3 regions of the Paenibacillus sp. Leaf72 genome follow, and region 1 is predicted to be linked to each of the others. Evidence: riboswitches for the same ligand, from Rfam matches in the RefSeq annotation. Region 1 holds a riboswitch; each other region holds the start of a gene.
The links. A riboswitch is a leader RNA that binds a small molecule or an ion and turns the genes downstream of it on or off. The one in region 1 is predicted to bind cyclic di-AMP.

Region 1 (10,592 bases):
GTGCCTTGCTCCTCTTCCAATCAATCGCACGGTTTACAGCAATGCGGGTCACCCAGGTTTTAAAGCCTTCCAGCCTGCACTCGGGGAGAGAGCGGTGAATTTGCAGCAGCACTTCCTGGGTAACATCCTCCGCATCATGCGGCGAATGAAGCACAGCATAAACCGTTTTATAAATATGAGCGCCATATTCCTGCACGAATGACTGGAATTCCGCAGGCCCGCCGTCGCGGAGCGCTATTAACCATGCTTCATCTTGAATCTCTCTCTCCCCCTTCCCTTTATATTAGACGCCATAACCTTGGCTATCCCCTGCACCTGCAGCAATATTTTTTATAAAAAAGTAAAAAGGCTCCGCTCCAGCGCAGCAATCGCTGCTGCATTGGGGCGGAACCCGTCACTTATAAGCTTCCCAGTTAGAAGCTGCCTTGGTCATTCTTCTGTCATTCTTTCTGTCATTCTATGCCTCCAAAGCCTGCTTCAGCTCATCGGAGGAGTTGGTCCACCATTCTTCATTATGCTCGATTAACAGCTTGCGGAACGCAGCCTTTTCTTCCGCACCCAGCTCGCCCAAGTTGTAGCGGCGCTTAATCGCATGATCAAGCTTGTTGACATGGTCAGCGAGAATTTTCCAGCCGCGGCGTGCTTCCGTGTCAATCCACATTTCGCAAGCGGTTGCGCCAGCGTAGTTCGTGCCGTTCTCTCCACGTTCTACCGCAACCCATACAATCCAGCATTGGCGGCCATTAGGCGTGTCCTCTTTATTAGGAGAAAACTTGATGCCGCGCTCTACTTTGCTTTTGGCATGCATCGCGCCGTCGTCGATATAAGCGACGCCCGCATCAATAATAACGCAGGATACTTGGCTTAGGTCGATGGTGCCTGCACCAAAACCTTTATGCTGTTTGTTGCTCACGACGTTAAGCGCGAGTGATTTCTTTTCTTTTTTCTCCGGTTGTCCTTGCTGTTCCATCCGTTCGTACACGTCCTCTCGTCACATTTCATCTATTGTACTGCCGCAGCAGCTTGCAGCCAATCTCTCCTTTCCATTTTGAACGTTTTTCCCCAATAACACAAGCGCACACGGCACAATTTCCTGCCGAATCCGCAAGCGGCTGCCGCTTTACACGCCTTCATCAGCGCCGCTGCAAAAATCCACAAGACTATTCCGGTACAAGCCGACATATACATGCTGTAGATGCTTGTCAACGGGAGGGAAACGTTCAATGACTCCAGGACCTTTCAAACGAATCGCGCTCATTATGCTCTCGGCCGTCCTGCTCGGACTGTCGCTGCATCATGGCTTCGGCAACGCTTGGTTATCCCAGTATACGTACGCCTCTGGCGCCACAGACCCGATTGGCATTGCCGATCTCACGACAGCAGCAGTAGAGCAAGCTGCTCCGCAAACGGCCAAGCCGCCTGCCCCGGCACCGCCAGCACAGCCCGACCCTGCCCAGATCGAAACGGTACAGACGCTTAGCAAAAGAGTCGTCCAATACAACATGCAAGTGGCGCTTCGGGAGGATATCCGATATTTAGATGGCTCCCAGACCGTAACTTGGACGAACCCAGGCAAAAAAACGGTGTCCGAGCTGTATTTTCATCTGTACCCCAATGCCTTTCAGTCCGAAAAGTCGACGTTCATGCGCGAGTCTGGCGGTCAGCTGCGGGGTGATAAGGCCACGGTCGACAGCCAAGGTTATATGAAGCTGCTTACCTTGCAAACGCTGGAGGGCGAGAGCTTGCTTCCCCGTCTGCATTATGTTCAGCCCGATGACGGAAATACGGACGACTTTACGCTGACGAAGCTCAATCTTCCGGTTCCAGTCGCACCGGGCAAATCAGTAACACTCTCCATGACCTATGAGGTCAAGCTGCCCGAGGTGTTCGCTCGCATGGGCTATTCCGGGAGCTTTGTTATGGCGGGCCAGTGGTTTCCGAAGCTTGCTGTTTATGAACTGGCTGGCACACGCGGCCGAACGAATGAAGGCTGGAACGTCCACCAGTATCATGGCGATTCGGAGTTTTACAGCGATTTTGGCTTGTACAGCGCCCAGATTACAGTGCCAGAAAACTTTGCGGTCGCTGCTACCGGCATTCAGACCAGGGAAGCTGTGACGCAAAATGGCACAAGCACCTATCAGTTCTATGCCGAAGACGTGCATGACTTTGCTTGGTCAGCCTCGCCGGACTTCATATATGCGGAGGACACATTGTCAGGAACGGGTATTCCGGGTGTTCGCATTAAGCTTTATTTGGACCCTGCCCACGAAGGGCTGAAAGACCGCTATATGCATGCAGCAAAATCAGCACTGTCCAAATACGCGGAGTGGTACGGCGATTATCCGTATTCGACGCTGTCCATTATCGTCCCTCCGAAGGGTGCGAATGGTGCAGGCGGCATGGAGTATCCAACGCTCGTAACCGCTTTAGCTGCTGAATCCGATAACCCTGGCTACAGCCTCGAGCGCACCGTTGTACATGAAATTGGCCATCAGTATTGGTACGGGATGGTTGCATCGAACGAGTTCGAAGAAGCGTGGCTCGACGAAGGCTTTACTTCTTATGCGGAGGATAAGGTGATGGAGAACGCCTATGGCGTTGAGCCTAACTTGGCTATGGAAGCCAGCTATATTACGGCCCCTGCCCCGCTGAAGCAGCCTTCATGGGCTTATCACAACAGCGATGAGTACGCGGAAAATGTATACATGCGCGCCAAGCTTGTGCTGGTCGGCATTGAGAAGCAGGTCGGAGCAAAGACGATGTCAAAAATTATGCGCACATATTTTCAAAAATACAAATTCAAGCATCCCACCACGTCTGATTTCCAGCGTGTCGTTGAGCAGATTACGAAGGAAAAATGGCAGGACTACTTCCACCAGTATGTATACGGCAGCCTGATGGCGGATTTTTCAGTAGAGGCTATTCGAGTGAATGAAGTGGAGCAGGATGGCCAAACGGAGTACGAGTCTACTGTGCTGATCAAGCGCAATGGCGGGCAAAATGGGCCAATCCCGCTCGTATTCTCCTTTACCGACGGCGAAAAGATTTCGAAAACATGGGATGCCGTCGAGTCGCATATCCAGTACAAGGTTGTGCATGCTGCTCCGCTTGCCTGGGTGGCGGTTGACCCGAAAAACAGCAATGTGCTGGACAACAAGCATATTAACAATTTTATGCGCGCAGAAGTGCCCGAGCAGTCGCGCATTCGATGGAGCCTCGGCCTGACGAAGCTCATCGAAGGCTTGCTCGGATCCGTAGGCTGGTAGAGAGGAGGTTGAAAAATGAAGCAGCATATGAAGCAAGGCTGGCGGCTCGCTATCCGCCATTTCTATATCGTCATTCTGTTATTCCTTTACCAGCTATTATGGGGACTTTTCCTTTACCGTTTTGTTGATATGACTGTACTGCCGCTGCTGCGGCGCTTTCCGCTCCAGCATCCGTCTGACTCGGCCGTGTCGCTGTTCTTCAGCGAGGCCCAGTTTCAATTGACGAAGACGGATTTGATCAATCCTTATTTGTGGCTTCTGGGCGGCTTGTTCGCTGCCCGCATGCTGCTGACGCCGCTGTTCAATGCGGGGCTGCTCTACTCGCTGCATCATATGGGCGAAACAGGTGAAACACAGTTTCTTCAAGGCATTCGCAAAGCTTGGAAGCCCGTGACGCTGCTCTATTGGCTGCGCACGCTGCTTATTTTCGCACCCGGCTGGTTCCTGCTGCCTCGCGCCTTCAAGCTGCTTATGGAGGGCCATTCGCTGGGCGAGCTGCTGCAAGGCACGCTGCCGGGCTTTGGCGGCTGGCTGCTATGGAGCTTCCTCGTTCACCTGCTGCTGCTCGCTATGCAGTTCGGCGCCGCCTCCGGCACGGGCTCCTTGCGCTGGCTCAGCCATGCGCTCCGAAATCTTTTCCCTTATGCCGGCCTCTCTCTGCTGATGTGGCTGCTGGCTGTTGCCGCTTCGCTCGCTGTGTCTGGGCTTTCCTATGCTTGGGCAGGCATGCTGGCACTCATCATGCATCAAGCCTATCATCTGCTGCGCACCTTGTTAAAAGTATGGACGCTCGCTGCCCAATACGATTGCCTGCAATCAAAGCAGAGCTGAGACCCTTAGAAAAATGAGGGCAACCCCACCTAATTCTCATTTAGTATTCTCATTTTTCTAAAGCCCTTCTCATAAAAAAACCGATTGCGGCCAAAAGGCCGAAATCGGTTTTTTGCCGTTATCCTGCACCTGCAGGTAAAGCCTCCATTTACTTCCCAGCCTATATGGCGACCTAGCTCAAACTCTCTAAATCTTCATTTTACGCTATAATTCTTGCCTATTCACACGATTCATAGCATATTAGCTGCCTATTTCTCATATAAACTGACAAAATGTTTTTTTGCCCAAGAACGGCGATAGATCGAACATTTATTAGGCAAGAAACTTGTTTTAACGCAAAATTGAGCCAAAAGGTTACATGAGAATTATTAGAAATTCATTCATATAGAAGGAAATCACATGAAAAAAACGAATTATTAGCGCAGAGCAAAATTAAACCAGCCTAATTTTTTATACCGCAAAGGTATAGAAATACGGGGGAACCACTTTGGGTGAATTGATTTCGATGCTTGGACGGCTTGATTCAAGTGTCTTGGAAATCATAGGGAACCTTCACAACCGAACCCCACAGCTAACCTCGTCGGCACCGGAAGGAGTTTCAAATTTTGAAGAAGGTTACTGCACTACTCGTTGGTCTTGTATTAATGCTTGCTTTCCAAGCAGGCAGCGTGTTCGCGAGTTCGAAGATGGATGGTGTTATCGCTGATCTGATCGGCACACCGTACCAAAGCGGCGGAACGACTACGAAAGGCTTCGACTGCTCCGGTTTTACGAAGTATGTTTTCGACAAAATGGGCATCGATCTTTCCCGTACTTCCCAAGCCCAATCGAACGATGGCAGTGAAGTGAAGAAGAGTGACCTGATCGCTGGCGATCTCGTATTCTTCAACACGAGCGGCAAAGGCATCTCCCACGTTGGTATTTACGTAGGCGATGGAAAGTTTGCACATGCTTCCTCGAGCAGAGGCGTTATTATTAGCAAACTTAGCGAGTCTTATTATGCTGATCGTTACGTATCAGCTACACGCGTTATGAGCCAAGACGCTTACGACAAGTACGCAAGCGAGCAATAGAGCCAGGCCACGCTTTTTTCGCTTACATAACGAAAAGCTGCTGTCTCAATCAGCAAAGCCGCAGTTGTTTGTCTTCGGACAAATAGCTTGCGGCTTTGCTGTTTTCTGGCAACGCCTTATGCAAGGGCACGCGACCACGCTATGCAGCAGGTTGTACGCGCAGCGGGACGCCGCTGGATGACGCTCGACGATGCGCCGCTGGCCGATTTGGAGGAGCTCCATACGTTTTCTCGGCGCAGTGAGCCTTACAAGGTATTTACGCCGTTTTACCGCATATGGCATCCTTTATGCAGAGCCACTATTCCCCTGCGGGCGAGACAACACTGCAGCAGCTTAATACGCTGAAAAATATAGATGCCAGCATGGCAGAGCGCTTCAGTCTTCCGCGGGAGCATCTGGCTGCGGCAGCCTTTCGGCAGATAGATGACTCAGCCGGGCGCGGCCAATCCCACGCGAGCCATGCAGCCGAGGTGTTGGAGCAATTTCTAAATCAACGCCTGTCTGGCTATGAAGGCGGCCGCGACCAGTTTGCGGACGACCATACGAGCCATTTGGCGCGTTATTTGAATACGGGAGCGCTGTCAGCACGGCAAGCCTACGAAGCGGCGCAGCAGCAGTTTGGAGCCGAGGCGTGGATTAGACAGCTGGCATGGCGGGATTTTTTTCTATATCAAGGAAAATACAATGAGGACTTCTACCGATATGAGCAGAAGCTTGATTTATCTGCGCTAAGCGATCAGCATTTCGAGGCATGGAGCGAAGGAAAAACGGGCATTCCTGTTATTGACGCCGCTATGAAGCAGCTAAATGAAACGGGGGAAATGCCGAATCGGCTGCGGATGGTTACCGCCATGTTTTTGACGAAAAATCTGTTATGCCCATTTACGCTGGGCGAGCAGTATTTCCGCCGCCAGCTGGCCGATTATGATCATACACTGAACCGAGGCGGCTGGCTTTGGAGCTCGTCGCTCGGCTACGACGCCGCGCCATATTTTCGCATTATGAATCCGGCCACGCAGTCCGCAACACATGATCCGAGCGGCACTTACATTAGACGCTGGCTGCCGGAGCTTGCCCATCTGCCTGATAAGCAAATCCACCTACCGCAGCCGCATGCCATCGTTGATTTGAAAGCTTCACGCGCCCGCGCGATTGAGATTTATAAGGAGATTGTATAATGATGACAAAAGCAAATGCTGCTCCTGCTGGCGCCCAGCCGCCATTTGGCTGGAAGATTGCCGCTATGGATGAATCCCATGCCCGGCAGTTGTGCGATTGGCGGTATGAGCCGCCTTACGGCATCTATCAATGGCCCGCATGGGAGGTTATGGAGCAAGCCGAAATGGAGTTCGGTGATCCCGAGCTGCGCCAGAGGCAATATGCTGCTATTTTAGACGATCGCGGGGAGCTCGCTGGTTTTGCACAGTTTTTCCCGCTGGGGGATGAAGTGCTGCGGCTTGGATTGGGTCTGCACCCACAGCTTTGCAGCAGGGGCTCAGGCACCGCCTTTGTGGCGCTGCTGGTAGAGGAGGCTTGCCGCCGTGCTCCTAATAGCGAGCTGGATTTGGAGGTGCTGACCTGGAATGCACGTGCTATTCGTGTATACGAGAAGGCAGGCTTCCGCATTACCGACACGTATATCCGCCCGACCCCGCAAGGCGCGGCGGAATTTCATTGCATGGTTTACGGAGGAGGGGAAGAAGCCTAGCGTCTCTCTTACCCCTCCACTTCCTTTCCGCTTCCTTTTCTAGCCCTTTCCTTACCCTCTCCGCTCCCATCAACCGCCGACCCGCTCCAACTGCTGCAATTGCAACGGTTCAGCCTGCCTCGTCTGGCTCATGTAACAGCCCATTCGCTCCAAAGCCTCCGACAGCTTTGCTGATGATACCGAATAGGAACAGCGGATGCGCCCTTCACCGCCCGGGCCAAAAACATGGCCTGGCACGACGGCCACGCCCGCTTCCTTCATGAGCTTGAAGGCGAACTGCTCCGAGCTTAGTCCCGTATGGGCGATGGATGGAAAAGCATAAAACGCCCCTTCCGGCATATGGCAGGAAAGCCCAAGCTGCTGCAAGCCGCCCACGAACATCGCCCTGCGCTGCTTGTAAGCCTCCTTCATTAGATCCTTGTCTGCCAATCCGCTGCGCAGCGATTCCAGAGCAGCAATCTGTCCCATAATAGGCGCGCACATTGCTGTGTATTGATGAATTTTCAGCATTTGCGAAATAATTTCCACAGGGCCGCTGGCATAACCAATACGCCAGCCTGTCATGGCAAAAGCTTTCGAGAAGCCATTTATGACGATCGTCCGCTCCTGCATGCCAGGCAGCGATGCGATGCTCACATGCTGGCTTTCATAAGTCAGCTCCGCGTATACCTCATCGGATACGACGATTAGATTATGCTCTTTCACCAGCTCAGCAATGGGGCGCCAGTCCTCATAGGACATGACCGCACCCGTTGGATTGTTCGGATAGTTGATCAGCAGCACCTTGGAGCGCGGAGTGATTTTTTCCCGCAGCGATTGTGCCGTTAGTTTGAATTGCTCCTGCTCATGCGTCTCAACGTTTACAATACTGCCGCCCTGCAGCGCTACAATGGGCGAATATGCGATATAGCTTGGAACCGGGATCAGCACCTCGTCGCCCGGACAAATCAAGGTTCTCATCGCCAGATCAATCGCCTCGCTGCTGCCCACCGTCACGAGAATCTCATCCTTCGGCTCATAATTTAATTCAAAGCTGCTCGCCAAATAACGGGCGATTTCCTCGCGCAGCTCCATGAGTCCGGCATTCGGCGTGTACATCGTCTGACCGCTTTCCAACGCTCGTATGCACGCGGCGCGCACGCGCTCCGGTGTTGCAAAATCCGGCTCGCCCACGCCCAGCGAAATCATATTTTCATCCTGCCCGGCCATATCGAAAAACTTGCGAATGCCCGAAGCGGGCAAGCTCTTTACAAGCGGTGAAACGTTATACTGCACCATTATGCCTGCATCCCCTTTTCAAAATAATCAAATGTATAGTTGTCGCTCTATTCCTTATGAAAGGCCCCACAGCTGTTTTGCCGTATCGCCGATAATTCGAATACCATGCATAATATCCTCATCCGCCACGCGGGAAAACCCCAGCCGCAGCGTATTGTTGCCCCGTCCATCCGTAAAAAAATGATGGCCTAAAGTAAAAATAACGCCTTGCTGTGAGCACGCCTCCAGAAGCTCCCGCACCTTGCACGCTTCCCGAAAGGTCACAAACAGATGCAGCCCGCCATCCCCCGACAGCGTCTCATAGGGAACATAGGCTTTGCAGGCTTGCAGCGTCAGCTCGTATTTACGCTTGTATTCCGCCCGCGCCCGCTTCAAATACTTATGCAGATTGCCATTATGCAAATATTGATAGAGGAGCGATTGGTCAAGCGTCGAGGTATGAATGTTGCGGGCCCGCTTCATGCTTTCCAAATAATCAATCAGCTCGCGGTCTGCAAGCACCCATCCGACCCGCAGGCCGGGGAACAGCACCTTCGAGAAGCTTCCAATATAAATGACGCTGTTGCCGCTGCCCGCCGATGCGATGAGCGGCGGCACATGCGCTCCGGAATAACGCAGCTCTTCATTAAATCCGTCTTCAATGACGGGAATTTCATAACGGCTCATGAGCTGCATGAGCGCCAGCCGTTTCTCCATCGACATCACGATGCCTGTCGGATTGTGATAGGAGGGGACAAAATAGGCACAATCGTAGGGGCGCTCCTCCAAAGCCCGTTCAAGCTCCCCCAAATGGATGCCATCCGGCTCCATCGTAACGCCCTTAATGTCAAAGCCATGCAGCTTGAGATTTTTTATCGCGGTATGATGGGTCGGATTTTCGCAGAGGACTGCGCCGTGCTTTTGCCTGAGCGCAGCCAGTACAAGGTCAAATCCTTCCGTAAATCCGGCAGTGATGAGCATATCCTTGCCCTGCACATCCACGCCCTTGTTCTCCATATAGGTCATCAAATACTGAATCAGCGGCTTATAGCCTTTGGCATAACCATAGTTCAGCAGCACATGGCCCTCCACCGACATACGGCCCAGAAACGCCTGCTTCACATGATCCAGATCAAACAGCTTCTCATCCGGGGCAATGCTCGTAAAAGAAATCGTACTCTTACCTGCGCGAATGCCGCGCTTCATGAGGTCCAGCTCCTCCGCAAGCAAAGCCTGCCTGCTCAGACGCTCCTTCCATGGCAACTGCCAAGACAAGGACGACGGGGCGGCGCTGCCCGCCGAATCCTCCGACACATAATTGCCTTTGCCTTGCAAGGCATATACGCGGCCCTCGTCCGCCAGCTCCGCATAAGCGGCAATGACCGTATTGCGGCTCACACCGAGCAATACGCTAAGCTCCCGTGTCGACGGCAGCTTCTGATGAGGCTGCAGCGCGCCTTTTATCATTAAACGCTTCATATAATCTTTTACTTGAATCGATACTGGACGGCCTTCTATGAGCTTGAAATCATGATACACTTCTCAACGCCCCCACCTTTATCATGGCATATGGTCCCGCCCGAGCGTAAACGGCTGTCGCCGTCCTTTGGCGGCTCGGCGCGTTTCAGTCCGAGAAATATAGAGAAGGGCTGAAACCATCATATCCTTTCCTATATCCTAACAAAAGAACCACGACGCCGGATTTTTCATCCTGTCGTGGTTCTGCAAGCAGCGTCCTCTCGTTGCCGATCCGTCTGCTGTTCATCATCCTTCATATCTGCAAATAAAATAAGGCCGGGACCTGCAAGGACCGATACGGTCCGAATCCATTCACATGTATCCAAATCGACGTAGGCACGCGACACTAGGGTGCTCTGCGTCTCGCTTAACTGCGCAATGGTAGGAATGAAGTAGGGGCGCCAGCTCCAATTCGCCCCATAATATTCCTCCTGCCGCTCCCACTCGCCAGCCTCCACCCTGCAATAGTTGGCCGATAGCTGAATGCCGTCCTCCCGGCACAAATAAATGCGAACGCAGCTCGGCGGCAGCTCCTCCAACAGTCCGGCAATCCATCCATTGCCTGCTCCGGGTTCGTCCTCTCGACCGAAAGCGAAAGCTTGCTCCTTGTCGATGAACGCAGCAAGCTGCGCCGCTTCCTTCTGCCAATTCCTCTCGGTGCGCAAGCGCTGCTGGACATATTCCGCAAGCTCGGCCTCCAGTGCTGCGGCGAAACGATCCGCTCGCTGAAATTCCGGCTCGGCCTTGGAGAAGAAGAAGCCCTGCACATAACGGGCACCCGCTTCAATCGCACGCACCAAATCCTGGCGCGTCTCCACTCCTTCAGCGAGCAGCGACGCCCCGATCTGCTCTGCCAGCGCGGAGAAGGAACGAAGGGCGCCTAGATAGCCATTGTGCGTCGCGCTCTTTTTGATCATATGAATGTCGATTTTCAGT
Region 2 (10,592 bases), on a different contig from region 1:
CCTGCCTCCCTCACCAGCTTCATGACCGCCGTCATCATCTCCAGCATGTAAAGCTGGTATTCCCGGTAAGCGGCATGGACGCCTTCAATCTCGTCAAAAAGCGCAGCCACCAGCTGCTTCAGCTCCTCATGCGTGCCTACGCGCAGGCAGCGAATGAGCGCCTGCTCCTTGAGCTCGTCAAATTGCAGCTCTTCAACATAGCGCTTCTCTACATCGTCAATGCAGATAATCCGGTTGCTGCCCACCAAATTATGATAATCGAGCGCCTGCTGCGCCTCCTCATAGCCCTGCTTTAGCTGCGCGACATCCGCCAGCGTTGAGCTGACCCCAATCGTCACGGGAAAACGCAAGTATTTCTGAACATTTTGCAGCATTTCAGCAAGCCCGCCCAGCGTCCGCTCCATCAGCTCTTGCGCGCTTCCTCCCCGTCCAACTGCGAGCAGCGCCACCTGGTCCTGATGCAGAAAAACTTTGCCCAGTCCGAGTCTGCCCCACACCTCTTCCGCCACATTGCGCAGGGCAAACAGCTTGAGGTCGAGATCGCTGGAGGCCGCAAGCGAGCTTTCCGCTGCGCGGAGCGGCAATCCAGGAAGCGCTTCCAATACATGCGTGTGCAGCACAGACACAATGTACGCCTCGCCCGCTAAATCCAGCCCATATTTCTCTGCCTTCTCCTCAATATGCCGCAGCGGAAGCTTGCGGGTGAGCAGCGACGACAGGAATAGCTCCTTTACGACCGGCAGGCTTGTACGGTAATGCTCCTGCAAAAGCTGCATATTTTCCCGCTTCTCACGCTCATCATCCAGCCGCTCCTTCACCTTGTCCATCACCTCAAGCAGCTGCTGCGCGGAAAAAGGCTTTAAAATATATTCATCCACCTGCAAGCCAATCGCCTGCTTGGCATATTCAAATTCATCATAGCCGGAAAAAATAACGATGCGCGTCAGCGGATACGTCTTCCTCGTCCATTCCGCCAGCTCCAAGCCGTTCATATACGGCATGCTAATATCCGTCGCTACGATGTCCGGCTCCAGACGCTCGATCAGCTCCATCGCTTCCCTGCCGTTCGCCGCCGTATCCACAATTTCAAAGCCATGGCGCTCCCATGCAATTTCGTGCAGCAGCCCGCTGCGCGTCTCTTCTTCATCATCTACCAGCAGCACTTTATACATCGTTCATCCCCCCGCTATTTAAATACGCGGCCGAGCAGCCGCAAACACCTGATTCTGTCAGCATGCTATTTATCATATTCGTTTCCTTGTTTTCTGGAAAGAGGGGGTGCTTTGAGTAAACAAGCGTAAACGGCTGAAGCCGTCCTTTGGCGGCAAAGCTACCGTTTCGCGATGAAATATAGAGAAAGGAAGAAAAAAATCATATGCTTTCCTATATTTTAAAGAAATCGCGAGATAAATCGACCTTGCTAAAGATAAATCTCGTTGTAAGCGTTTAAAATCAAACTAATCCGCTGCATTCGCTCTCTTTTGCGGCGTAAGCTTCCTTTACAGCAATCGCGGCGGGGGAGTATGATTCATAGCATGCATGAACCTTTTTTTGAAATATAAGAATTTATAAGTTTTGCACTTATAAATAGGCTTATATTTCTCGGACTGAAACGCGCTGCGCCGCCAAAGGAAGGCGATAGCCGTTTCACCTTGAAATATAGGAAAGTATAGGTTTTCGTTATCCTTTCTCTATATTTCTAAGGGCAAAGCTCTTCGCTCGTCCCAGAAGGACGACGAAGTCGTTTTTGCTTGATCGCTGAGTCTTCGCCCAATAGGCGAAGAGCGGGGGAACCAAACGCACTGCAGCCATCCGATGTGAGAGTCGGAAGCTGGCAGCGCAGGGGTGAATCGTTTGCAGGAGTGTCATGAAACTCCAGGCAAATGTAGGGCGACTCTCACCGCCCGAATCCGACAGCTAACCTCGTAAGCGCAGGTGTAGAGAGGAATGGTGAACGATTGTGACCTTGTAAATCAGGCCACAGAGCGTCATACGCCTCTGTGGTTTTTTGTTGTCTTTTTTTCGAAAATAGCACTCGCAACATCGGCAGGCATTTTGTTTCAAACGCTGAGTTCTGCACTGCCGCAGAAACGGGGGAACCATCGACGGCTCTCTGTCGTTGTCCAATGGACGATGGCAGGGAGCGTCACGGGGTGAATCGCAAGGGCACGATAAGTGCCAAGCGTAGGGCGTCTCTCGCGCCCGAATCCGACAGCTAACCTCGCAAGCGTCAACGGGAGAGGCCACACTTACACTTATCGCAGGCGAATCAGGGGCGTATGATGCCCGGATGAAGGAAGCTGCGGGTGAAGAGTCCTCTTTGCCCAAGGCTTCTTTTTTGTTGCCTTTTTTTCCAAAATGACTAGGGATAAAACGAAATAAGGAGCGATGCAGCTATGCTGGATATCGGAATGGCTTTGACCTTAATCGCAGCTTTCGGGCTGATTGCCGGATTTATACGCTGGTGCGATCGGTCCATTAGCGAAATGGAGGAACGGGGATGATTGTCATATTGCTCGTTACAGGAGCTTTGCTGGTGTATCTCGTCTACGCCTTGCTCCATCCGGAAAAATTTTAGCAAATAACGTTTCATCATTTATAGCAAGGGAGGAACAGCTGTGGACGTCTTGCAAATGGCGGTAGTCGTCGGCATGATCATGCTGATCGCAAAGCCGCTTGGGCATTATTTATATTCCGTGTTTTCAAACGTTCCAAACCGTACTGACAAGCTGTTTGGACGAATCGAAGCGCTCATATATGCAGTAATCGGGCTCAAAAATCGCCAAGGCATGAGCTGGAAAAGATATGCGCTCAGCTTTATTACACTCAATTTCGTGCTCGTAGCTGTCAGCTATGTACTGCTGAGGGTGCAAAGCGGTCTGCCGCTTAACCCGAATGGAATCGGCGGCATGGAGCCGACACTCGTCCTAAATACGGTCATCAGCTTTATGACCAATACGAATCTCCAGCATTACAGCGGCGAATCAGGGCTGACGTATTTTGCGCAAATGGCCGTCATTACGATGATGATGTTTACGTCCGCCGCTACCGGCTTTTCCGTTGCTGTCGCCTTCGTGCGCGGCATTACGAGCAAAGGCGGAACGCTCGGCAACTTTTTCGAGGATTTCGTCAAAGCACATACGCGGATTTTCTTCCCGCTCGCTATTATCATTACGCTGCTGCTTGTGGCGCTGCAAGTGCCGCAAACGCTTAGCCCTACCTTGACCGTTACGACACTCGAGGGCGCGGTTCAGCATATCGCCATCGGGCCAGTCGCCTCGCTGGAGTCGATTAAGCATCTTGGCACGAATGGCGGCGGTTTTTTCGGAGTCAACTCCGCCCATCCGTTCGAAAATCCCAACCCGCTGACGAATGTCATTGAGATTTTGTCCATGTGGGCACTGCCTGCCGCGCTGCCCTTCATGTATGGCCGGTTTGCGAAAAGCAGCAAGCAGGGCTGGGTTATTTTTTCGGCGATGATGGCGCTGTTTCTGATCTTTCTTACGATTTCCTATACGGCTGAAAAAAGCGGCAACCCGCTGATCGCCACACTCGGCATCGACGCTTCGCAAGGCAGCATGGAGGGCAAGGAGGTTCGCTTCGGCATCGCCCAGTCCGCGCTGTTCACGACGGTGACGACGGCGGCCACGACCGGCTCGGTCAATTCGATGCACGATACGCTCACTCCGCTTGGCGGGCTCGTTCCCCTTGCCCAAATGATGCTGAACGTCGTCTTCGGCGGCAAAGGCGTCGGGCTCGTCAATATGCTGATGTATGCGATGCTGACGGTGTTCATCTGCGGGCTGATGGTCGGACGGACACCAGAATTTCTCGGACGAAAAATAGAGCCGCGCGAAATGAAGCTCATTGCTATCGCCATTCTTGTGCATCCGTTTATTATTCTCGCGCCAACGGCAGCGGCTTTTCTAACCGACCTGGGGCAAGGCGCTATATCCAATTCGGGCTTTCATGGCATTACGCAGGTGCTTTATGAATATACGTCCTCGGCCGCCAACAACGGCTCCGGGTTTGAGGGGCTGGCCGACAATACACCGTTCTGGAATATAACGACCGGGCTCGTGATGTTTTTCGGCAGATATATGTCGATGATCGCGCTGCTAGCTGTAGCCGGATCACTCAGCCGCAAGCAGTGGGTGCCGGAGACGATAGGCACGTTCCGAACGGACAATTCGCTATTTGCGGTTATGCTAATGGGCGTCGTTATTTTGATCGGCGCGCTCACGTTTCTGCCCGTCATTGTCACAGGGCCAATTGCCGAGTTTTTAACGATCCGTTAAAGGGAAATGAGGGGTAAGCGTTATGAATGACCAACGTGCTAAAAAACTGTTCACCGGACCGCTCGTGACCGAGGCGCTAAAGATGAGCCTCCTCAAGCTGAATCCGGTCCATATGATGAAAAATCCGGTCATGTTCGTTGTCGAGATTGGAACGCTGATCGTTCTGCTCATGACCCTATTTCCAGGGTACTTCGACTCGCAGGATCGCATCGGCTTCAACTTGACTGTTTTTATTATTTTGCTCTTTACGGTACTGTTCGCGAACTTTGCCGAAGCTTTAGCCGAAGGCCGCGGGAAAGCACAGGCTGGCTCGCTGAAAAAAACGAAGCAGGAAATTATGGCGAATAAGCTGCTGGGCGACAGCATTCAAATCGTCCCTTCTACGGAGCTGCGCAAAGGGGATATCGTTATCGTCTCGCAAGGGGAAATGATTCCCGGCGACGGCGAGGTCATTGAAGGCCTCGCTTCCGTCGATGAATCGGCTATTACCGGCGAATCGGCACCCGTCATCAAGGAGGCGGGCGGCGACTTCAACTCCGTGACGGGCGGAACGCGGGTCATCAGCGACCGCATCAAAATGCGAATCACGAGCGAGCCCGGTGAAACGTTCATCGACCGGATGATCGCGCTCGTCGAAGGCGCGAAGCGGCAGAAAACACCGAATGAAATTGCCCTGAACACGCTGCTGATAAGCCTGACGATTATTTTCCTCATCGTCGTCGTCACGCTTGGCCCGATTGTCGCTTATGTGGACGTCAATTTGGAAATTCCCGTGCTCATCGCGCTGCTCGTCTGCCTCATTCCGACGACAATCGGCGGCCTGCTGTCCGCCATCGGCATCGCCGGCATGGACCGGGTCACCCAGTTCAATGTGCTGGCCATGTCCGGGAAGGCGGTCGAAGCAGCTGGCGACATTAATACGATGATTTTGGATAAAACCGGGACGATCACCTTCGGCAATCGGATGGCTAGCGAAATCAATCCGGTGGGCACTGCTGGGGCAGATGAGGCAGCGGCATGGGCCGCTATTTCCTCCCTGCAGGATGAAACGCCGGAAGGCCGCTCAGTGCTGGAATGGATGAAAAAGCATGATAAAACCTACGATGCCGCGCTTGGCGAAGGCGGTCAATTCGTTCCCTTTCAGGCCGAGACGCGGATGAGCGGCATCGATTTGGCCGATGGACGGCTCGTGCGCAAAGGAGCCGTTGAAGCGATTCGCAGCTGGGTGCTCGCCCAAGGAGGAGACATACCCGCTGATTTGGCTCAGGAGACGGAGCGGATTGCCAAGGAAGGCGGCACGCCGCTCGCTATCGCCGTCGATCAGCACATATTCGGCTTGATTTATTTGAAGGATACGGTCAAGCCGGGCATGAAGGAACGGTTCGACCAGCTGCGAGCGATGGGCATCAAAACGATTATGTGTACGGGCGATAATCCGTTTACGGCGGCAACTATCGCCAGAGAAGCGGGCGTCGACGATTTTATTGCCGAAAGCAAGCCGGAGGATAAAATCGCCGTCATCCGGCGCGAGCAGGCGGAAGGCAAGCTCGTCGCCATGACGGGGGACGGGACGAATGACGCGCCCGCACTCGCGCAGGCCGATGTCGGCCTGGCGATGAACAGCGGCACGACGGCGGCGAAGGAAGCTGCCAATATGGTGGATTTGGACTCCGATCCTTCCAAAATTATAGAGGTCGTTTCGATCGGCAAGCAGCTGCTTATGACGCGCGGCGCGCTCACGACCTTCAGCATTGCCAATGACGTAGCCAAATATTTCGCCATCATTCCCGCGATGTTTATGCTGGCGATTCCGCAAATGCAGGCGCTGAATGTGATGCAGCTTGGCTCGCCGCTGTCGGCGATTTTGTCCGCGCTCATCTTTAATGCGATCATTATTCCGCTGCTCATTCCGCTAGCGATGAAAGGCGTCGCCTATCGTCCGCTCAGCGCCGCCCGCCTGCTCAGCCGCAATTTGCTCATTTACGGGCTCGGCGGCATGATCGCGCCGTTCATCGGCATTAAGCTCATCGACATGATGGTTCATATTTGGATTTAACGCCGTCCAGATCGGCTGCGGCCTATTAATGAAACGAACCTTTAATTAGAAAGAAGGGAATTGTGCTATGCATGCTATTTTAAAAGGAAAACGTCCATCGTCACCTATGCCATCCGCTTCGTCTTCATCAGTGCCGCCCTCCCCATCTTCCGTAATCGGGATGTCGCTGCGCGCCAGCCTGCTGTTTCTGCTCCTTTGCGGTATCGTGTATCCGCTTGTGAGCACAGGCGCCGCGCAGCTGCTGTTCCCGGCCCAGGCCAATGGCAGCCTGCTCAAGGACAGCGCAGGCAACGTCGTTGGTTCGTCGCTGATCGGTCAGCCTTTCACCGATCAGCGCTATTTTCAGGGGCGGGTGTCGAGCATTGACTATAAGGCGGAAGCTTCCGGCTCTAACAACTATGCCCCTTCGAACCCGGAGCTGCTGGCTCGCATGAAAGCATCTATCGCCCAGTGGCAGCAGGATAATCCCGAGGTGCCGATTGCTCAGCTGCCGCTTGCATTAATAACGAACTCCGGCTCCGGGCTTGACCCGGATATTACGCCGCAGTCGGCTATCGTACAAATTGCAAGAATTAGCAAGCTGACAGGACTGCCGAAGGCAGAGCTTGAAGAACTTGTACACGCGCATACGAAAGGACGCGAGCTCGGCCTCTTCGGTGACAAGCGCGTCAATGTGCTGGAGCTGAATCTGGCTTTATCCACTCGAATCGCCAAATAAAAAAGAAGGCGGGAGCAGAATGCCACCGTATCAACGCAAGACGCCGGAGGAGATATTGGCTTCTATCTCCCGGCTGCATAAGGGACGCCTGAAAATCATCATTGGCTCGGTCGCAGGCTCCGGCAAAACGTATCATCTGCTGCAGGAAGGCCAGCTGCTGAAGCAGCAGGGCATTGATGTCGTCATTTGCGCCTTAACGCCAGCTCCAAGTACAAATAGGAATCAAGCAGCGCTTGAGTCTGAGCTGGAGCATGTCCCGAGCATTAAGTGGCAGCGCGATGGCAAGGAGCAGCAGGATTTGCCGCTGGAGGCGCTGCTCGCCCGCAACCCGGAGGTCGTGCTCGTCGATGGCCTCGCCCATCGCAACCGTACGTGCGCCCGCTTCCAGATGCGGCTGGAGGATATTCAATATTTGCTGGAGCATGGCATCAGCATCATTACGACGATTAATGTCTACGAGCTGGAGGGCGAGGACGGGGTTATTTTCAAAATGACGGGCATTCGTGCGGAGGAGACGGTTCCGGCGGACACGCTGGAATGGGCCGATGAGGTTCGCCTCATTGATGTCTCTCCTGAGACGATGCTGAGCCGGATGGAAGAGGGACTGCTCGGCAGCTCCCTCCATCCGGCTATGCGGCTGCCCGGCAATCTGGCTGTTCTGCGTGAAGTCGCTCTCTGCCTCATGGCAGAGGGTGTTCACGAAACGCTGGAAAAGCACCGCGAAGCGTTGGGCTTAAGCGGCCCATCAGGAGCAGCCGAGCGGATTGTGGTGTCGGCGCAATATCACTTCAACGGCTCCCTATATGTGCGCCGGGGCCAGCAAATTGCCAAGCGGCTGCATGGCGAGCTTGCCGTTGTCACCTTTCTGCTGCCGGGCCGCAGCTTATCGAAGGAGCAGCAAACGATCAAACGCTCGATGCAAAAGCTGGTGGCGAAGGTCGGCGGCGCGTTCGAGGAGCTCCCTCTGGCGCATGCGCGCAAGCTGCCTGCCGCACTTGTGGCATATGCAACGCGGCAGCATGCGACGCGCATTGTGATGGGCCATTCCAAGAAGAAAGCATGGCAGGAGCGTCTGCAAGGCTCTATCGTCAACCGCGTGCTCCGTAAAATACGGAACATCGACGTGTTTGTGATGACGGATCGGGCGGAGCATGAGGGAGAGCGGATTTTGCCCGTTAAAACCCGCTGGGGCGGGCAGGAGGCGCTTTTTCATCGTCTGGACTCCCGCGAGATGGAGGAACAGGCCCAGCGCATGCGACGCGGCACGTTCAAAATTTATATCGGAGCCGCTCCTGGCGTCGGGAAAACGTACAAAATGCTCCAGGAGGGTAACATTCTTAAGCGTAAAGGCGTAGATGTCGTCATTGGCTGGCTGGAAACGCATGGACGCAAGGAAACGGCCGAGCAGGTCGGCGACTTGGCGATTTTGCCCCGGGCAGTTATTCCCTATGGGGCAGCGCGGCTTGAGGAAATGGATACAACGGCTGTTATCGCGCGCCGCCCCGAGGTTGTGCTGATCGATGAGCTTGCCCATACGAATGTGCCCGGCAGCCTGCTCAAGAAAAGGTACGAAGATATTTTGCTGCTGCTGGAAAACGGGATTTCCGTTATTTCCACCGTGAACGTGCAGCATGTGGAAAGCTTGAATGACGCGGTGGAGCAATTGACCGGTGTGCGGGTGAGAGAAACGGTGCCGGACGCGATTTTACAAATGGCAAGTGAAATCGAGCTCATTGACGTTACGCCCCAAATGCTGGCGCAGCGCATGCGCGACGGCAAAATTTACAAGCAGGAAAAGGTGGAGCAGGCGCTGGGCTCTTTTTTCAAAATCGGCAATTTGATTGCCTTGCGAGAGCTGGCGCTGCGCGAAATTGCGGATGATGTCGATGAACGGCTGGAGTCGTGGGAACGCGGCCCTTCGCTTCGGGGACCTTGGCGCAAGCGCGAGGTGATTTTTGTATGCATCGATTTGGGTGATCAGGCGGAAAGGCTGATTCGCCGCGGCTTTCGCATCGCTCACCGCTTGAAGGCAGAATGGCATGTCCATTATGTGCACAGCCGTAAAATTCAGCAAACCGAGGTGCAGCAAAAGCGGCTTCATGCGCTGCGGCAGCTGTGCGAGCGGCTTGGCGGCCAGCTGGCGGTAAGTGCGGCAGATAGACGCCAGGAAATTAGCGGAATTTTGCTGAAACAGATGGCTGACCTGCAAGCGACCCAGCTCATTATTGGACAATCGCGCCGGCCGCCGTGGCAAATGCTCGTCCGCAAAACGATTGTGCAGGATTTGCTACGCTCCGCCAGACATTTGGATATGCTCATTGTCGCCAAATGGGAAACAGAGCCCATGCCGCCTAATCTCGGCACAGGCCCTGTTGATGATTTATAAACAGGCTTACTTACGGGGGACGGCTATCCTTCCAAACGCTAGGCTCTGCGGCTCAGGCTCAGGTTCAAGCTAAGGCTTAAGCTAAAGCTTAAGCGGCATTGCCGCGTCTTTTTTTGGAAGGATTGCCTAATAAGCCGTGTTTCCGGATTGACTGGTTTTGCCGGATGCAAAACCTTTGAACAGCGTCGGCACGCCAGAATAGCGCGTGTTTGTTATTTTGCCCGTTGTGGAGCTGCTGTCTGTACGCAAAATGGAATCCTTCACCTTGGAAATATCGCTATTTGAAACATTCATGGATACCGAATAAGAGGTGCCGCCATTTTGACGAACGAGCTTGCCGATGTCATTGGCCTTGAAATTTTTAATATTGATCGTGCCGGATGCATTCATTTGGAACACCTTGTCATAGGCTTTATATGCGCCGCCGCCTGTAATATTAACGGTACCGGAAGATTTTAGAGTCAAAGCGTCCTCGCCTACATCCTGCCATGTCACATTCTCAATATTGCAGCTGCCATAGCAGTGAACGCCGTCGGCAGCAGGAGCGCCGATAATGACATTTTTCAGCGTTGCGCCTGCCTCCAGACGGAATACCGGCTTCTGGTTCTCAGCCTGGCTGCCATCCCCTAACGTACTCGGGTTCGCGACAAAAACTTTGCCTTTGCCGTCATAGGTCGTATTTTTAGGAACAATAATGGTAGCGTTTACAACTTCTGCCGCTGATACAGGGGCAGGCTGCACACCAGCAATTGCAATAATAAGGGCCAAAGATAATAGAGCACCAATCCATTTTTTCATCGAATAAACTCTCCTTTATTCCATTTAATTTGGTTGTGGTGAAGCCTCATTCTTTAATGCCGCTATATTTATGCAAATAGATGTGCACCTCCGTTTGCATCTACAAGAAGACTACCTAATTTTTGCCATTACAGGAATAATCATTAGCTCAGTAGTTGTCCACTCCGCCGGGAATCCCTTATTTCTGTAACAATTTTCGCCTTTACCTGTGAGGAATGTCACAATCGACTGTGTCCCTCCTGTGTTATTCTAACCTCAGTAAGCAGCAAGAGGAGTGAATGCTCATGGAAACTGAACCGCTACGCAAGGTCGAGCAACTCGCACACAAGAAGCATA
Region 3 (10,592 bases), on a different contig from region 1:
CAGAAGATACAAGCTGGCTCGTATTTCTTCAACATAATGCGCTCGCCGTCTACATAAATCTCTAGTGCATCTTTCTCTCCGATACCAAGCGTACGGCGAAGCTCGATTGGAATAACAACGCGACCTAATTCATCAACCTTACGGACAATACCTGTGGACTTCATCATAATAATTTGTTTCCCCTCTCATCAAAAAGTGTATTCGTCACTTTTCGACATAGTTTCTCTTTTTATGTCTACTATAATACCAACGTTTCCCATAATAGTCAACTGAAATTATTGAAGAAAATTGCAGCTACTAAGGGAGTTTGACTATATAGTAAGGTCATATTACTCTTACTATAGAATACAACAGCTTCGACATTTTGGAAACTGTTTTGCGACATTCTTCGACATATTTTTTGCTTTTTTATGTCGAACCAGAGAACAAAAGGAGTTGATTTGTTGAATGAACCGACAGCTATCGGAAGAGAAAGTTTTTAAGGACCCCGTTCATAAATATATTTATGTTCAGGATCAGACGATATGGGATCTAATCAATACGAAGGAGTTTCAAAGATTACGGCGTATTCGGCAGCTAGGAACCTCTTATCTCACTTTTCATGGCGCTGAGCATAGCCGATTCTCCCACTCCCTTGGCGTGTATGAAATTACTAGAAAGATTATTTCCCAATTTGAACGCAATGGTTTTCCCGGCTGGCCGCAGGAGGAGCGGCTATTGGCGCTTTGCGCTGCGCTGCTGCATGACGTTGGTCATGGGCCATTTTCCCATTCGCTGGAGCAAGTATTCGATACGCATCACGAGCAGTGGACCTGCAGCATTTTGCTTGAGGACACCGAGGTCAATCGTATACTACGAAATGTAGCAGACGACTTTCCTGAACATGTCACTGCTGTTATTAATAAGACATATCCGAATCCAATTGTTAGCGGCTTGATTTCCAGTCAGCTTGATGCGGACCGAATGGACTATTTATTGAGGGATGCTTATTTCACAGGGGTCAATTATGGCAACTTTGATCTGGAGCGTATTCTGCGTGTGCTCCGTCCTATTAATGGAAGGATTGTTGTTAAAGAAAGCGGCATGCACGCCGTAGAGCATTATTTGATGTCCCGCTATCAAATGTATTGGCAAATTTATTTCCATCCGGTGACGAGAAGCTCGGAAATCATCCTTAGACAAATATTTCGCAGAGCGAAGGAGCTTTATGAGGGTGGGTACACATTTGGTTGGATGCCGGAGCCGCTAAAACGGCTGCTTGACGGGACAATTGGGGTTAAACAATATTTGAAGCTGGATGAGGCGTATTTGCAGACAGCCTTTATAGAATGGAGCGACGAAGGCGATGAACTGCTGGCGGAGCTATGTGATCGTTTTTTGACGCGTCGCCTCTATAAATACATCATGTTGGATAAACCGGATATTGGCCTCTTTAATGAAGTAAGACAACAATTTGCAGCGATCGGGTTGAACCCGGATTACCATATGGAAATTGATTTTCCATTTGATCAACCGTATGATGTGTATCAGCCTGATACGAAAAAAGGCGGAAAAGAAGAAAAGACGCCGATTTTGTTAATGGATAGCTACGAGGCTGTCAGTGAAATTTCCACGAAATCTGACATCATTCGTTCCATTACTGGACTTCATCAGGGCCAGTCCCATTTGTATTATCCGGAAGAGAAGCTGCGCGCTGCCGCTGATCAATTAAGCGATAAAGTACGAATGTTATTTAAAATATAGGAAAGTATATGATTTTGCCATACTTTCTCTATATTTCTCGGACTGAAACGCGCCGCCAAAGGACGGCTTTCGACCGTTTCACCATAGACTATAATATAGAAGGAGCTTGCTCAATTATGATTTCTTTATTCGACACACACACCCATTTGGACTCCCCGCATTTTGACGAAGACCGCGAAGCTGTTATCGAAAGAGCGCGTGCGGCAGGGGTGGATTTAATGGTTAATATTGGATTCAATCGGGAAACGATTCCAACAACACTTGCGCTGGCAGAAAAATATGATTTTATATATGCAGCAGTTGGCTGGCACCCCGTTGACAGCATCGATATGCTGCCGGAGGATCTGGGATGGATTGAAGAGCTTTGCTCTCATCCTAAAGTGGTAGCCATTGGCGAAATCGGACTGGATTACCATTGGGATACGTCCCCAAAAGACGTCCAGCATCGCGTATTTCGCGAGCAAATTCGCTTAGCCAAGAAGTTGAAAAAACCAATTATTATTCATAATCGCGATGCCCATGAGGATATTGTCAAGCTGCTGAAGGAGGAAAATGCTTCTGAGGTTGGCGGCATTATGCATTGCTTTTCCGGCAGTCCAGAAACGGCTCAAAAATGCCTCGATATGAACTTCTATATATCGTTCGGGGGACCGCTTACATTCAAAAATGCAAGGGTGCCAAAAGAGGTGCTTGCGATGGTTCCGAGTGACCGAATTTTGATCGAAACGGATGCCCCATATTTGACCCCTCATCCATTCCGAGGGAAACGAAATGAGACGTCTTATGTGTCGCTCGTTGCGGAAGCCGCAGCAGAAATATTAGGAAAATCGGTGGCCGAAATCGCCAATTTAACGACCGAAAACGGTAAAAAATGTTTCGGAATTGTGTAAAAACGGCTATAAAAACGAGAATAAGTGACCTTTACGGCGATAAAACTAATTTTTCATGCTGAAATAGACTCTCTTTTCCGTAAATATCCTAAAATTTCGCTTAAATCGGTTTTTATCTGATCTTTACAATTAGGCTCCGATGAAGGTATGATTCATTTCAGAGCTTTAAATTTTTGTATTGGATTTCCAGTTTGCGCTTAATCTTCGAACTTTGGAGAGCGGGGGAACCATGCACGATGCTGTGAGGAATTTGCGGATCACATTGCACGCGCACCTGAATTTCTTCTAGGGGTGAATTTGGCGGGGATTGCCATGAGCATTCTTCCGACGATAGGGCAGCTCTCTTGCCCGAACCCGACAGCTAACCTCGTAAGCGTTTATAGAGAGTGATCAACCTCGTGCATCCACCATTCCTGAATAGTCTATTTTGACGTTCCCGGGAAGCCACGAAACAGATCCTCTGTCGACGGGCTTTCTTTTTATTTTTGAATATTGGGTAAATCGTCGTCATAGGGTAAATCTAGGAGGTTGCAGAGGAAATATACTGGAGCGTGCTAGAAGCACGCCAATATACTATAGTCGCGTCAATGGTATCATGCGTAATTCGACGGCGGGGCTATGAAGGAGGACCGATGAAGTGGGCATTATTCAAGCAAGTGAGACCCATGGGAAACGATCATCCAGCATGTCTTTCGCATTGCGATGGAAGCGTGAAAACTTGCGTTTGATTCTTTTGAGTACTACGATCTCAATCGCTATGACTTTCATGTTTTTGGTGTTGTTGTACGGATCGGCTGACAAAAGCGTATCCGTAGTAGTGAATGGACAAGAAACCGTTGTTTCAACGAAACAATGGGTCCTGCAACGCCTACTGGATGAACAAGCTATTACAATTGGCCCGCATGACGAGGTATCTGTACCTCTGAATACGGCAGTAAAGGATGGGGACCGCTTTGAAATTAAGCATGCGGTACCGCTACTTGTAAAAGCTGATGGCAAAACATCAACGGTGTACACGACAGAGAAAACCGTGCAGGCAGCGATAAAGAAATTAAATATTCCTGTTGAAGATGATGATAAAGTATTACCTTCGCTTGGCTCGGGCGTCAGCGCGGATATGACCGTAACAGTCATTCGCGTCGATACGAAGCTAGGCAAGTCGTCCAGCACAACACCGTTCACCATTGTGAAGAAGGAAGATCCGAACCTGGAAGTAGGCAAGGAGAAGGTTGTGCAGACGGGCAAAGAAGGCGTCGTAACGATCAAAATTGAGAAGCAGTTTGAAGATGGCGTACTTGTCTCCAAGAAAGTGGTAGACAAGGTAGTCGAAACGGTTGCGGTCAATCAGGTCGTTGCAGTCGGTACGAAAAAGCCGGAGCCTAAAGTTACTGTGCTGTCGACAGCGACAACCAGCAACAATGTAACGGTAGACGGCACAACGCTCACATCCAAAAAAGTGCTCAGCAACGTCACATTGACGGCCTATTCAGCTGGCTTAGCATCAACGGGCAAGAGCGAAGGGCACCCGGACTACGGAATTACGGCCTCTGGCGCTAAAGTATCGGAAGGACGGACAATTGCCGTTGACCCGGATATCATTCCACTCGGTTGGTGGGTGTATATCGAGGGCATTGGTTTCCGCCGTGCTGAAGATACCGGAAGTGCGATCAAGGGCAATAAGATCGATGTTTATTTTGACAGTGAGAAGCAAGCTAATAAATTTGGTAAGAAAAAAGGATTTACCGTTTATGTGATTGGTCCTAACAAGCCATCGCTTAGCTAATTAGTGGCAGTTCTTTATGGATTGTGCTCTAGTTTATCGCAATCATAAGCTAAATATGACAGGATGCGGAAGAGGCCTTGCCTCTTCTTTTTGTTTGCGTCAGATTCGCTTGAATGGCCAATTGGGGTTATAATAAAACAGACGTGAATGAGCGGGTTGTTGTTGCAGCAATCGCCCATTTTTTCTGAAATATAAGATTGATAAGTTTCACATTTATAATCAGCTTATATTTCACCGCGAAACGGCAGCTTTGCCGCCAAAGGACGGCGACAGCCGTTTACGCTTGAACGAATATCCAAGATAAGTTTCCCTTTGTGAAAGGATTGTTCGATGTGATCAAGGAAATGATTGTAGTAGAAGGCAAAGAGGATACGGTAGCGATTAAGCGGGCCGTTGAAGCCGATACGATTGAGACGAATGGATCGGCCATTGGCGAGGATGTGCTGCGGCGCATCGCGCTGGCACAGGAGCGCCGTGGCGTTATTATATTTACAGATCCGGATCATGCGGGAGAGCGTATTCGTAAAATTGTCGCTCAGCGCGTGCCGGGCTGCAAGCATGCTTTTTTACCGCAGGAGCTGGCCTCCTATAAAGGGGATATCGGCATTGAGAATGCGGCGCCTGATGCGATTAGGCAGGCGCTCTCGGAGCTGCGTACAGAAACGGCTGAGAGCGTCGGGGCCATTACATGGGACGATCTGATGGCAGCTGGCTTAATTGTGCATGAAGAAGCGGCAAAGCGGCGGCTGGTTATGGGCAAGCTGCTGGGGATCGGCTATGCGAACGGGAAGCAGTTCTACAAGCGCTGCACGAGCTTCTGCATTACGCGCGAAGAGTTTGAGAAGGCGCTGCAAGCCATGGAACAACAGGAACAGGGGTGACGAAGGCGTATGACGGAGCAACAAAGCTTGAATAAAGGCGCAGTTAAGGCCGCAGAGGTAGCTACGCCTAAACGAACAAAGGAAATTATTGCGAAGTACGGGTTCTCCTTTAAGAAGAGCTTGGGACAAAACTTTCTCATCGACCAAAATATTTTAAACAATATTGTCAGCGCAGCTGAGCTTGACGAGACAAAAGGCGCGCTTGAGATCGGCCCTGGTATCGGAGCATTGACGCAGCGCCTTGCTGCAGTTGCGGGAACGGTAACGGCTGTTGAAATCGACAATCGGCTCATTCCGATTTTGCATGATATTTTCGAAGGCGAAGCGAATGTGGGCATTGTGCACGGCGATGTGCTTAAGCTCGACCTGAAGCAGCTGTTCGAAGAGCGCTTCAGCGGCGTAACGGGCGTTAGCGTCGTGGCGAACCTTCCTTACTATGTGACGACGCCGATTTTGATGAAGCTGCTGGAAGAGCGCCTGCCGCTGGAAAACATCGTCGTCATGATCCAGAAGGAAGTCGCGCAGCGGATGGCAGCAAAGCCAGGCGGCAAGGAATATGGCAGCCTGAGCGTGGCTGTGCAATATTATTGCGAGCCAAAGCTCGTCTGCACCGTTCCGCATACGGTGTTTATTCCACAGCCGAATGTGGATTCAGCTGTCATTAAGCTTGCGCTGCGGGACAAGCCGGCTGTTGATGTGCCCGATGAGGCGCATTTCTTCCGCGTCGTGCAGGCCAGCTTCGCACAGCGCCGCAAGACGCTCTACAACAATTTGACGGCGCTTGTGGGCAAGGAACAGCGGGAGGCCCTTACAACGCTGCTGCAGGGGCTTGCGATCGATCCTGCGCGGCGGGGTGAAACATTGTCGCTGGAGGAATTCGCCAAGATCAGCCGTGCATTTTTGGAAGTGGGCTGGAAAGGCTAAATAAAGATGGGCGCCGCCGGGCAATGGCCTCGGGGCGCCCGTTTGTTTTTTGCGCACACTACACGCCTTATGCCCATAGGATAGACGAAGAGGTGATTTACCTATGGAGCAAGGGGAGCTGGTCGTCCGCAAATCGTATGGCGGTGACGTGCTATTCCGCGTAGAAGCTGTTCGAACACATCATGCCCTGTTGAAAGGCACGGATTACCGATTGCTTGCGGATGCACCGATTCCTGATTTATCGGTTGTTCGCGATCCAAAAAAAGAAAAAGCTACGCAGCTGGTTCGAGTGAAAGTAAACGACTCGCTCAGCCGCATTCGTCAGCAGCATGAGCAAATGGCCGTTCAGGTGAAGGCGGATATTCGGCATGCGATGCCACAAAGCCAGCCTTTCTTCGAGGTGCCCGGCAAAGTGCTGCATTTGGACGGTGACGGCAATTATTTGCGTAAAAGCATGCAGCTGTACCAGACGATGAACGTACCGGCACACGGCGTGCACGCGCATGAATCACAGATGGCTGATTTGCTTTACCGTCTGCTGCCTCAAGTGAAGCCGGACATTGTGGTCATTACGGGACATGACGGTGTGCTAAAAACAAGGCTGGAAGCCGATCTGCACAGCCTAAGCAGCTATAAAAACTCGCAGAGCTTCTATAATGCGGTCCGCGTAGCACGGGAGTATGAGAAGAACCGCGACGGCCTTGTCGTCATTGCGGGAGCGTGCCAGTCGCATTTTGAGGCGCTGCTGCAAGCCGGCTCGAACTTCGCAAGCTCGCCCGGGAGAATTTTGATTCATGCGTTAGACCCGGTATACATTGCGATCAAAGCAAGCTATACGTCCATACGAGATACAATTAACCTGGCTGATGTCATTCATGGCACCATCAGTGGCATTGATGGCGTAGGCGGCATTGAGACGCTGGGAAGGTACCGCATTGGTTTGCCAAAACCTAAAATTAAGGCAGCCGAGTCATCCTTGCAAAGCATTTCCTAACAAACGGCCGAGTGCAGTTGAGACTCGCAACAGTTCTCGGCTTCATTGATTTTATAATTTTTCGATAAATTATTCATGGAATGATAAAAATGGATGAAAACACCGTTGACAATTAAATAAGTTGACTGATATAATATTTTGCTTTGTTTGACAACCCCTCTCCATTTTGTTATAATGGACAAGGAAAGAGGTGGTAGTGGACAATGGCAAAAAATGCCCTACTGGATATAAAACGCAATTTGGAAGCTCATGTGGGCTCCAAGATTCGTCTGCGAGCAAATGGCGGTCGTCGTAAGACCGTTGAGCGCACCGGTGTGTTGGAAGAAACCTACCCTTCTGTTTTCATTGTTAAACTGGATCAGGAATCGCAGTCATTCAAGCGTGTTTCCTACAGTTATGCGGATATACTGACGGAGTCGGTGGAAGTGACCGTATGCAATGATGAAGGTCAAGTCCGAATTACCCAGACATAACATCAGATCTATAGATGCCGACAGGCTATACTAAACGCGGAGACGACAGTTCTTCGCGTTTTTTTTCATTTTCTAAGCTGGAAGCGGTCGGTGGGCGCTCATGCGTATAGGGCTGCTGGGTTGTCGCATACTAAGGGGGCATAACCAATTCAGCAGCAAGGGAGGATCTCACGCATGAGCCGCAGAAGACGCAGTGTAATGTCCGAGGAGCTAAAGTATGAGCTGGCGAAGGATCTAGGTTTTTATGATACGGTGCAAAAGGAAGGCTGGGGCGGCATTCGCGCCAAAGACGCTGGCAACATGGTCAAGCGGGCGATCCAAATGGCTGAGCAAGCCGCAGCGAATGGAATCAATCGGCCTTAACAGGCACCCGCAATGCGAGGCTAAAACGGCAATAATCGGCTAAGAGTCGCCGCTCTTTATATAAGCGGCAGCACTCTTAGCTTTTCTTCTGCCCGTTTGCTATAATATTGGATAAGTTAATGATAGGAACGGGAGAGCTTAGGATGAAAATTTATGAAAAAGCTCCGGCTAAAATCAATTTATTGCTCGATGTGCTTCGCAAGCGTGAGGACGGCTTCCACGAGGTCGAGATGATTATGACGATGGTAGACCTTGCAGACCGCCTTGAAATGCAGGAACTGCCGCGCGACACGATTATTATATCGAGCCAGGCCGGCTACATACCTTTAGATGAGAAAAACCTGGCGTTTCAGGCGGCACGTCTTATTAAAGACCGCTATGATGTGCGTAAAGGTGTATATATTCATTTGGACAAAAAGATTCCGGTAGCCGCTGGCCTTGCCGGCGGCAGCAGCGACGCGGCAGCAGCCCTTAGAGGGCTGAACAGGCTGTGGGGGCTGAACATTCCCGAGGAGGAGCTGTGCACGCTTGGAGCGGAGCTGGGCTCCGACGTCCCGTTCTGCGTAACGGGCGGTACTGCCATTGCTACCGGACGCGGCGAGCGGCTGGAGCCGATCGAAAGCCCGCCGCAATGCTGGGTCGTCCTTGCGAAGCCGCCAATCAATGTTTCCACCGCAGATGTATACGGCAAGTTTCGGGTAGCGGGCATTGGCCAGCATCCGTCTGCCGCTGACATGGTGTCAGCGATTCAGCGCGGCTCCTTCGCCGATGTGTGCGGGGGATTAGGCAATGTGCTGGAATCGGTCACGCTTGATCTGTACCCGGAGGTGCGCCAGCTCAAGGAGAGCATGATTCGTCTTGGAGCTGATGGCGTGTTAATGTCAGGCAGTGGACCTACAGTATTCGGGCTCGTTTCCAAAGAAGGAAAGCTCCCGCGCATATATAATGGGCTGCGTGGCTTTTGCAAGGAAGTTTACGTGGTAAGAATGCTAACATAAAAGTGACGTTTCCCTTGATTAAATCCGTATAAAAATGTTATATTAACATTATAATATTCGGATTTTAGCAGGGGGAGAATTCCTTGAAAAAGTTAAAACGCAGCGCAAGACTGGTAGAGATGACGCAATACCTGCTAAGTCGCCCACATACGTTAATCTCGCTAACAGCTTTTGCGGACCGCTATCAGTCAGCCAAATCATCCATTAGCGAGGATCTGGCGATCATTAAAGAAGTATTTGAGGAAGAGGGCATTGGCGAGCTGAATACCCTTGCGGGTGCCGCAGGCGGCGTGAAATTCGCACCGAAGATGCATGCCTCGGATGCACTCGACATTATGAATAATATTTGCCGTCAGCTGGAGCAGCCAGAACGGGTGCTCCCCGGCGGTTATTTGTATATGACGGACATGCTTGGCCAGCCTGAGCTGCTAGCCGATATTGGCCGCATGTTCGCGACCGCTTTTGCCGCGAGGAAGATTGATGTCATTATGACGGTAGAGACGAAGGGCATACCGCTCGCTTATGCGACAGCTGCCTGCCTGAACCTGCCTGTCGTTATCGTACGCCGGGACAATAAGGTGACGGAAGGCTCTGCGGTCAGCATCAATTACGTCTCTGGCTCGAATAAGCGCATTCAGACGATGTCGCTTGCGAGGCGCGCGCTTAAGGAACAGTCCCGCGTGCTTATTATTGATGACTTCATGAAAGCAGGCGGCACCATTCAAGGGATGATGGATCTGCTCTTTGAATTCAAAGCGACCGTTGCTGGCGTTGGCGTCTTTGTAGAATCGGGCGAGGTGGAGCTCGAAGAGCGTTTATTAGAAGATTATGTGTCGTTAGCCAAGCTGACGGCCGTGGATTTGAAGACCAAGCAGACGACGGTCATTCCGGGCAATTATTTTCGCACGGAATAATAACGATAATAACTAAAGAAGGGTTGGAATAAATGATGTCACAGCATTTAGAACCGAAGGTTATTGCAACAGATAAGGCGCCTGCCGCTATCGGACCTTATTCGCAAGCGATTCAGCTTGGAGGACTTCTTTTTACATCGGGACAAATTCCGCTTAATGCAGCCGGCGAGCTTGTGACGGGCGATATCACGGTGCAGGCGAACCAAGTATTTCGCAACCTGGAGGCTGTACTTGCCGAAGCGGGAGCAACCCTGCAAAATGTAGTGAAGGCAACCGTCTTTATGAAGGACATGGACCAGTTTGTAGCGATGAATGAAGTGTACGCTTCTTACTTTGGCGACCACAAACCAGCACGTTCGGCAGTAGAGGTGGCAAGGCTTCCGAAGGATGTGCTTGTCGAAATTGAAGTGATTGCAGCGATTCCTGTCGAATAGAGTCAAATAAAATTCAAATAGAAAATTTTTTTAAAAATATGCATGTTTTTTCCAAAATAGGAGAAGGAATTGGCACAAAAATGTGGAATATTACACCAAGTCCCAGATAGGCAAAGGTGGTGAACACAAGTGCAAATTACTGATGTAAGACTCCGCCGTGTCAATTCGGAAGGTCGCATGAAGGCTATTGCTTCC

Region 2: it holds a riboswitch for cyclic di-AMP, as region 1 does, so the genes downstream of both, kdpF (K(+)-transporting ATPase subunit F) here and ASF12_RS13035 (C40 family peptidase) in region 1, are expected to answer to the same signal.
Region 3: it holds a riboswitch for cyclic di-AMP, as region 1 does, so the genes downstream of both, ASF12_RS12765 (3D domain-containing protein) here and ASF12_RS13035 (C40 family peptidase) in region 1, are expected to answer to the same signal.

What each region holds. Positions count from the first base shown of each region.
Region 1 covers NZ_LMLV01000007.1:38,388-48,979, forward strand. The annotation lists gene ASF12_RS13010 (RNA polymerase sigma factor) at 1-196, opposite strand, end outside; gene ASF12_RS13015 (YwhD family protein) at 458-970, opposite strand; gene ASF12_RS13025 (M1 family metallopeptidase) at 1,224-3,269, shown strand; gene ASF12_RS13030 (hypothetical protein) at 3,285-4,100, shown strand; cyclic di-AMP (ydaO/yuaA leader) riboswitch at 4,530-4,701, shown strand; gene ASF12_RS13035 (C40 family peptidase) at 4,703-5,173, shown strand; gene ASF12_RS35615 (hypothetical protein) at 5,315-5,518, shown strand; gene ASF12_RS13040 (FAD-binding domain-containing protein) at 5,461-6,351, shown strand; gene ASF12_RS13045 (GNAT family N-acetyltransferase) at 6,351-6,881, shown strand; gene ASF12_RS13050 (aminotransferase class I/II-fold pyridoxal phosphate-dependent enzyme) at 6,951-8,159, opposite strand; gene ASF12_RS13055 (aminotransferase-like domain-containing protein) at 8,214-9,677, opposite strand; gene ASF12_RS13060 (EAL domain-containing protein) at 9,845-10,592, opposite strand, start outside.
Region 2 covers NZ_LMLV01000012.1:347,613-358,204, reverse strand. The annotation lists gene ASF12_RS16285 (response regulator) at 1-1,172, opposite strand, end outside; cyclic di-AMP (ydaO/yuaA leader) riboswitch at 1,747-1,947, shown strand; cyclic di-AMP (ydaO/yuaA leader) riboswitch at 2,056-2,245, shown strand; gene kdpF (K(+)-transporting ATPase subunit F) at 2,501-2,578, shown strand; gene kdpA (potassium-transporting ATPase subunit KdpA) at 2,619-4,298, shown strand; gene kdpB (potassium-transporting ATPase subunit KdpB) at 4,321-6,354, shown strand; gene kdpC (potassium-transporting ATPase subunit KdpC) at 6,461-7,072, shown strand; gene ASF12_RS16265 (histidine kinase) at 7,092-9,458, shown strand; gene ASF12_RS16260 (pectate lyase) at 9,585-10,256, opposite strand; gene ASF12_RS16255 (formate/nitrite transporter family protein) at 10,541-10,592, shown strand, end outside.
Region 3 covers NZ_LMLV01000006.1:90,443-101,034, reverse strand. The annotation lists gene ASF12_RS12780 (AbrB/MazE/SpoVT family DNA-binding domain-containing protein) at 1-167, opposite strand, end outside; gene ASF12_RS12775 (HD domain-containing protein) at 448-1,743, shown strand; gene ASF12_RS12770 (TatD family hydrolase) at 1,860-2,633, shown strand; cyclic di-AMP (ydaO/yuaA leader) riboswitch at 2,818-3,025, shown strand; gene ASF12_RS12765 (3D domain-containing protein) at 3,271-4,416, shown strand; gene rnmV (ribonuclease M5) at 4,749-5,297, shown strand; gene rsmA (16S rRNA (adenine(1518)-N(6)/adenine(1519)-N(6))-dimethyltransferase RsmA) at 5,307-6,221, shown strand; gene yabG (sporulation peptidase YabG) at 6,325-7,215, shown strand; gene veg (biofilm formation stimulator Veg) at 7,419-7,688, shown strand; gene ASF12_RS12740 (small, acid-soluble spore protein, alpha/beta type) at 7,863-8,051, shown strand; gene ispE (4-(cytidine 5'-diphospho)-2-C-methyl-D-erythritol kinase) at 8,195-9,049, shown strand; gene purR (pur operon repressor) at 9,133-9,963, shown strand; gene ASF12_RS12725 (RidA family protein) at 9,999-10,397, shown strand; gene spoVG (septation regulator SpoVG) at 10,527-10,592, shown strand, end outside.